DNA from 2 places in the Listeria sp. LM90SB2 genome. Region 1 is predicted to be linked to the other one. Evidence: predicted binding sites of a transcription regulator. Region 1 holds the regulator's gene; the other holds the start of a gene.
What was found. The regulator Rex, encoded in region 1, represses fermentation and respiration genes when NADH is low (regulators of the CRP and FNR family bind a similar motif). The targets are predictions, from matches to a motif close to TTGTGAAATATTTCACAA.
Positions count from the first base shown of each region.

Region 1 (3,835 bases):
TCATACGTCACTTCTGTTCCAGAGTATTTTGCGAAGATAACCGTGTCACCTTCTGCAACTTCAAGTGGTTCTTTTGTGCCGTTATCTAGCACACGACCTGAACCGACTGCAACAATTTTCCCTGATTGCGGTTTTTCTTTGGCAGAGTCTGGTAATACAATCCCACTCGCTGTTTTTTCCTCTGCTTCAAGTACTTCAATTACAACACGATCTCCTAATGGTTTTAACAATGTAAATGACCTCCTCTGATATAATTACTTTTTTCATTTTAGCACTCGACACATTAGAGTGCTAATACAGTTATTATGATACCAAACTGAATAAAAAATGCAAGCAAAAACGTTTAAAAAAATAGAAGAATTCTTATTTGCGGTAAAGCTTCATAACGAGTACAATAAGAAGAGCTATTTCCGCTTATTTGAAGCAATTTAGCCAATGTTTTTTATAGAAAGGATGCGTATTTTTTGGCTAAGCGTTATATTACGATTGTTTTAGTTTATTTATTATTACTATTTTCTGCATCTGTTGGGATTCCGATTGTTCAACATATTTTACTAAGTACAACATCACTTTCAGCAGAGAGCGCCGCATCTTATGGAATGGTTATTTGGTCGATATTCTCTAATCTTTTATCACTTGCAATTATTATTCCGATGCTTTACAGAAAACCAAAAGAAAATAAAATCGAAATCGGTGAAAAAACAAAACCGCTTCTAAGTATTGTGTGGATTGTCGGAGGAGTCATTGGCTTATATGTGGCACAAATTATTTGTAGTGTTATTATTACGATGATTTCAGGGGAGTTAAGTAATTCTGCCAATACGGAGTTACTTGTTGATTTGACTAAAGCTGCACCTATTTTCTTGATCTTTATTTCTATTTTGGGACCGATTTTGGAAGAACTTGTCTTTCGAAAAGTGATTTTTGGTGGGCTAAGTAATGTGACGAATATTCATGTGGCCGCAGTTATTAGTTCGCTTTTCTTTGGATTACTTCACGGAGATATTTCTTTCTTACTTACTTATTTTGTCATCGGACTAATTCTTTGTTTCCTTTATACGAAAACAAAACGGATTGTTGTTTCGATGGGTGCCCATATTTTAATGAATACGATTGTTTTGCTTTTGAGTCTTGGAATTATTGGGGGATAATATGAAAAATTCATTAATAAAGCAAAGTTTTTTATATTTTGCACTTGGTCTTGTATTTGTATATTTTGTTGTTGTTCGTGTGGCTGATTATGGTTATGATGTGCTTGCATGTATACTAATTATCATGACATTAATGGATTTTGGTATTGGCATCGGTCTGATTATCACTGGACTTAAAAGACGTAAAAAAAACCTGTAGAAAGTAAGTGTTGCTTACCTTCTACAGGTTTTTTTATTCTGTTTTCGCTGGATAATTTTCCAGGAAATAGATTAACGTTTGTAATTCGGTAGTAAGATCGATATGGTGCACACGAACTTGTTTCGGAACACTGATACGAGCTGGTGTAAAGTTTAGAATACCTTTTACATCTGCTTCAATTAAACGATCTACCGTTACTTGTGCTTCGTCAGCTGGAACTGTCAGAATAACTACTTCCACACCGTTTTCACGAACAATTTCTTCCATATCATTCAAATGATAGATTGGAATATCTTGTTGAACACTACCTACTTTCGCTGGATCTACATCAAATGCAGCAACGATTTTGATATTATTATTTTTCATGAAATTATAATGTAATAATGCTGTACCTAGGTTACCTACACCGATTAGTGCAACATTTGTCTGTTTGTCCTGGCTAAGTGTTTTGCTGAAAAAGTCGAGTATGTAAGAAACGTTATACCCGTATCCTTTCTTACCTAATGCGCCAAAGTACGAAAAATCACGTCGAATAGTCGCTGAATCAACTTTCACCGCTTCACTTAATTCCGCAGATGATACTCGTTCCTTACCTGACTCATCTAAGTATTTCAAGTAACGATGATATAATGGTAAGCGTTTTGCTGTCGCTTGTGGAATTTTAGTTGTTTCCTCCATCATGCCTTCTGTCCCTTCTTCTTTTAATTTTTTCTGAAGTTGAAGCTATTGTGAACTGTACTTCCTTTCACATGCTTGCTTATATACTATAAACATTTCACAAGGAATGCACAAACTTTTTGCTCATATCTTTCAAGTAAGGTTTTGTCCCGCAAAATATCCGGTACAGTCCTCTTTTTATATTCTACGCTAAAATCACAAATAATGCGAGTGTTTTCACAATCTTTTTTATTCAAGCTGTCTTGGCTATCTCATTGCGATTACTTAGCTTTTAAGATAAACTAGTAGGGAGAACGTTCGAGGAGAGAGATTATGATATTATTACAAGTTCAGCAAATTTCTAAATTCTTCGGTGCAGAAGTTATTTTAGATAATATTAAATTAGAAGTTAAAACAGGTGACCGAATCGCTCTAGTTGGGCGAAATGGTGCAGGAAAATCCACTTTACTTAAAATTATCGCCGGCAAAATGAGTTATGATGGCGGAACTATTTCCAAACCAAAAAGTGTGGAAATTGGCTATTTGGCTCAAAATACCGGGCTAGAATCTTCTAAAACCATTTGGGATGAAATGCTTAGTGTATTCGATTCACTGCGCAGAATGGAAGCTGATTTGCGCAAAATGGAGCTTCGTCTCGGTGAACCGGAACTCTATAATGATCCAGAAAAATACCAAGCACTGATGACGGATTATGATACGTTACAACATACTTTTAAAGAAAGTGGCGGCTATACTTACGAAGCAGAAATCCGTTCTGTTTTAAATGGATTGCGTTTTTATCCAGAAGATTATGAAGTAGAAATCGCTTCTCTAAGTGGTGGCCAAAAAACGCGGCTTGCTTTAGCCAAATTACTGCTTGCTAAACAAGATATTCTTGTTCTTGATGAGCCCACCAACCATTTAGATATCGAAACACTAGCGTGGCTCGAGACCTATTTACAAAATTATCATGGTTCGTTACTCATCGTATCCCATGACCGCTACTTCCTTGATAAAGTCGTGAATCAAGTATACGAAATCAGCCGAACCAAAATTGATCACTACAAAGGAAATTACAGTTCATTCGTTAATCAAAAACAAGCGAAACTAGAACAAATGTGGAAAGAGTTCGATAAACAACAAAAACAGATTGCCAAACTAGAAGATTTTGTTGCTAGAAATATTGTCCGCGCATCGACAACAAAACGAGCTCAGAGTAGAAGAAAACAATTAGAAAAAATGGATGTGCTTGGTCGCCCGCAAGGTGATGAAAAAGCAGCGCATTTTGGTTTCCAATTTGAAAAACAAACAGGTAAAGATGTTTTAATGGTAGATCAGCTAAGCATTGGTTACGCAAAAGATAAGCGCATTGCTTCCAACCTAACGTTCGAAATGAAACGCCAAGATAGTCTCGCGCTCGTTGGTCCAAACGGAATCGGCAAATCAACTCTACTTAAAACGCTTATTCGTGATATCCCAGCTTTAAGTGGCGAATTCCACTTCGGTGCTGGCGTGAAAATTGGCTACTACGATCAAGAACAAGCCAAACTGACATCCAACAAAACTGTTTTAATGGAGCTATGGGATGATTATCCAGAGTTGAATGAAGTAAACGTTCGTACAACACTTGGTAATTTCCTTTTTTCAGATGATGATGTATTAAAAAATGTCCAGTCTTTAAGTGGTGGCGAAAAAGCGCGACTTGCCCTTGCTAAGCTCACTTTACTTGAAGCCAATGTCCTTATTCTCGATGAACCGACCAACCATTTAGATATTGAAAGTAAAGAAGTTTTAGAAGCAGCTTTAATTGATTTTGAAGGCACGATTC
Region 1 is NZ_CP046449.1:2,154,751-2,158,585, forward strand. Features, by position in the region: gene groES (co-chaperone GroES) at 1-230, opposite strand, end outside; gene GL301_RS10615 (CPBP family intramembrane glutamic endopeptidase) at 465-1,151, shown strand; partial or broken gene GL301_RS10620 (DUF4305 domain-containing protein) at 1,153-1,357, shown strand; gene GL301_RS10625 (redox-sensing transcriptional repressor Rex) at 1,384-2,031, opposite strand; gene GL301_RS10630 (ABC-F family ATP-binding cassette domain-containing protein) at 2,341-3,835, shown strand, end outside.

Region 2 (3,835 bases), 1.2 Mb from region 1:
CTTGCTTCTTCTGCAGCGAATCGGAAGTTTTCTGCGCCAGTTAGGACTTCTCCTTTTGATTCTTTTAGCGGTTTACCTTGTTCAAGCGTCATAATTTTTGCTAGTGTATCTGCTTTTTCTTCCATTAAATCGGCAATTTTGTGTAATAATTTGACGCGATCAGCTAGTTCCATTTTTGCCCAATCAGGAAATGCTTCTTTTGCAGCTTTAATGGCTTTTTTGGTTTCGTTTGGTCCAGCTTGAGCGATTTTGGCAATAACTTCTCCATTTGCTGGGTTTACAATATCTTTTGTTTCTTTATTATCTCCATCCGTCCATTTTCCATTAATAAATAATTTTGTTTGAACTTTTGGTAAGGCTGTTTCTTTAATACTCAAAAATACCACTCCTCAAAAAATTTTTCTGCACGTGCTCTCGTTGCTTATAATAGTGTTTTCCACAAATCGAAAAATTTAATCAGGATTTTCTTTTTCAAGTGGCAAAATGGTTTTTGGAAAAAGTCATTCTATCGCAACATGGCGGGAACGAGAACAGTCTCTAAAAAACTTTAATTTTTTTCAAAAAAAGCTAGCTACATCGAATGTAACTAGCTTTTTCGGTCTTAACTTTCTTCAATTGGTTGGTGTATTTCTTCTTTTACTTTTTTAGGTGCGTTTTTCTTATAAGCAAGGAAGTAGAATAAGCTAACAAAAACTGCTCCACCGACTACATTTCCTAAGTAAACTGGGATGATGTTCCAAATGAAATCCGCCCATGAATAGTAACCAGCGAAAATCGCAGCTGGGATAATAAACATGTTGGCGACAACGTGCTGAAATCCGATAGCAACAAATGCCATAACCGGGAACCAAATACCAAGGATTTTTCCTGCGAAATCTTTGGCCGCGTAGCAAAGCCAAACCGCAATCCCAACAAACCAGTTACAACCAATTCCGGAAACAAAAGCAACCCAGAAAGGATCGTTAATTTTTGCACCAGCTGTAGCTAGCGTTTTTGGTAAGAAATCGCCTTCTGTTAAGCCAACGAAATGTCCGAAGAAGTAAGCGACAAAAAATGCGCCCACTAAGTTCATGACAGACACAATCGCCCAGTTTCTAAGTAATTGTTGGAAGGAAATCTTTTTGTCGTACCAAGCAATCGCGACAGCCATCATGTTGCCGGTAATTAATTCTCCTCCACCTAGCAAAATACAAACGAGGCCAACCGGAAAAAGACTGGCGCCGATAAGCGTTGCAAAGCTTCCCCATTCGTGAGGCATTGTTCCTACTGCACGTATGTATAATAAGTAACCAAGAGATATAAAGGCCCCACCTAAAAAGCCTAACAACACAAGCGTTAACGTACTTGAATTTGCTTTTTGGGTCCCTTTTTCAATCGTAATCTCTGTTACTTCCTGCGGGCTATAATATCCCACATGAATCCCTTCCTTCTTGTTAAAATAATCACAAAATAGCGTTTTTATTATAGCACACTCAAAAACAGCTTGCTAGTATAAAAAAGCCCAGAACAAAAGTCCCAGGCTTCTTCTTACGTATGCAATTCTTTTACAACAGGAATCCTTATTTCAATATTTGCTCCGTCGCTTCCTTGTTTCGTATACACTTCCAATTTGAATGGTAGTGGGTCAAAAACGGGGTTGTTCGCTGTAATATATGGTTTGTAATTTTTTTCTTGAATGGCTCTGGCAATCTCTTCAAAACTTTCACTTATGTCTGTATCCTGAATATGCTCAGCCACAAAATACGTATGAGCCGGAACTTCAATCCACTCAAGCGGTTCTTGTAAATGAGGATATTTTTGTTCCACTGGAATTACCGAATAATGAGTAATTCCGTCTTCTATATTATGGACAGAAATACCATAAAACGTTTTTTGTTTGGAAAAATCATCTAGTTCTCGCGCAAGTTGAAGCATTTCTTTGAAGGCTGTTTTTATTTCTGTATGAAGTGCTTCTGTTTTAAGACCTTCTCGAACGAGCGCAATACCAGTGAATCCTTCCCATTCCTCCAGTCGCTTTAATCTAATCGCCATGATTATCTACTCCTTCACAAAAGCATCTCACACAAGCTAATTTATCCGTATACCATATGGTAAATACCCGTCTGAGAGCAAGTTAAAACAAGATGCTAATGAGAATGATAACAGCGATAATAATGATAAAAGATAACCAAGCAACAGGGCGAGCTGTGTTAATCGTCCAACCAATCCCAAAGCGTTTTTCTACAAATAAAGCTGGATCATTTCGATTAAAATAAATAACCCCTGCTTTCCAAAAAGAATCATCATCCCGAATTGGCTTATTGACACCATCAGGTTGGTCAGCAAATTTAAGTCTGCTTCCGCCTTGCCCTACTTTAACAGCAAGAAGGACGGTTCCAAACAGAATCAAAACAACAGAAATTATCATTGTTATCATCATCCATTCAGCTGGAAGTGCAAGTAATGTGACTACTTGCATGATGAGAAAATCAATTACCATAATCGTACACATAATTAACATTGCTTTACTAGAAACCTGTCTAAATAGGAGTCCCCTTTTTAATGAATCAGTAGGGTTTTCGTTCTCTACGGACTGTTTGCTCCTAGCAATAACAAAGTTAATAAAGATAAATAACGCAATCATTCCTAGCTGCATCATCGGTAATAGCAATACGACTCTAGGTGATTTGGCAACCGTATCCGTCACTGCCCCACTCATATCAAAATGGATTGGAAAGTCAGCAGGAGCTACTGGATAAAAAACGACCGTAATCGCAAGTGTAATAATGAAGATAAGCAGTGGCACGACAAACCATGTATACGAGATAACCATTTTTCTGCGATGAAAACTAGTATCTACCATGATGATAGAATTAGTCGAAATTTCTCCCGCCTCTATTTTATCTCTTTTCCACTGTAAAGTTGTGTGATGAAAACGATAGTAAATAATAAAAGAAACGATTAATTGGCTAAACATCGAAGCAATAAAAATACCTGCTTGCGTATTTTCACTCGAATGAAAGCCTTGAATTAACGCGATTCCAATTATCGCTACAAAAGATGTCCACAAAACCACTTGCCCGACATATTGTTTTTTTAGCCGCGTTAATTCCGCATTTCGGTTAGCGCGTTCGCCTACATTTACTCCGAAACATTCTGATTTTCTTATTACAAAAGGGGTTATTGCTTGCAGTGAAATGATAGCAATACTAACAAAAATATAAATGATGATTTCCATTTCTACTCCACTCTCCGTCCATGCATTTCGTCAAAAATAGCCTTACTTACTTCGAGCCACTTCTCTTCGGTAACACCGCGCACAACCGATTCCGCGATAAGTGGTTTTAGCTTCGTTTGTAATTTAGCAAAAAATAGCTCATCTGCCTTAGCTACGCCATCCGGATGAATAACTACTCCCTTTTGACGATGTATTTGAATAAATCCTTCTTGTTTTAAAATTTGGTAGGCCTTGTTTACTGTATGAAAATTAATACCAATATCTGCGCCAAGACTCCGAACAGAAGGTAATTTGTCCCCTGGTAAAAGTTCCCGTTTCGCCATACCTTCAATTATTTGATTGCATATTTGTGTATAAATCGGCTCGTCTGATTGAAGATCAATCGCAAGTAGCATAGAAACACCTCTCCTTTAACTGTTATATACATTGTATAACACATATACTTATGCGTCAATAGCAGTAATTCAGTGGCTATTTAAAGCAGTTAATGGTACTATAAAATTTATCAATAAGGTTTTAGAAAGAAGGGGAGAATTTGAAATTTTCACGATTTCGAGATAGTAAATTATTTTTTTGGACAATTGAAATTTTAGCGGTTGTAGCTATTTTGTTCGTTCT
Region 2 is NZ_CP046449.1:962,796-966,630, reverse strand. Features, by position in the region: gene GL301_RS04725 (NAD-dependent succinate-semialdehyde dehydrogenase) at 1-377, opposite strand, end outside; gene GL301_RS04720 (formate/nitrite transporter family protein) at 602-1,414, opposite strand; gene GL301_RS04715 (GyrI-like domain-containing protein) at 1,528-2,031, opposite strand; gene GL301_RS04710 (DUF1648 domain-containing protein) at 2,114-3,217, opposite strand; gene GL301_RS04705 (GntR family transcriptional regulator) at 3,220-3,612, opposite strand; gene GL301_RS04700 (AI-2E family transporter) at 3,753-3,835, shown strand, end outside.
Region 2: the regulator Rex is predicted to act here: its motif matches at 1,431-1,448, upstream of GL301_RS04720 (formate/nitrite transporter family protein).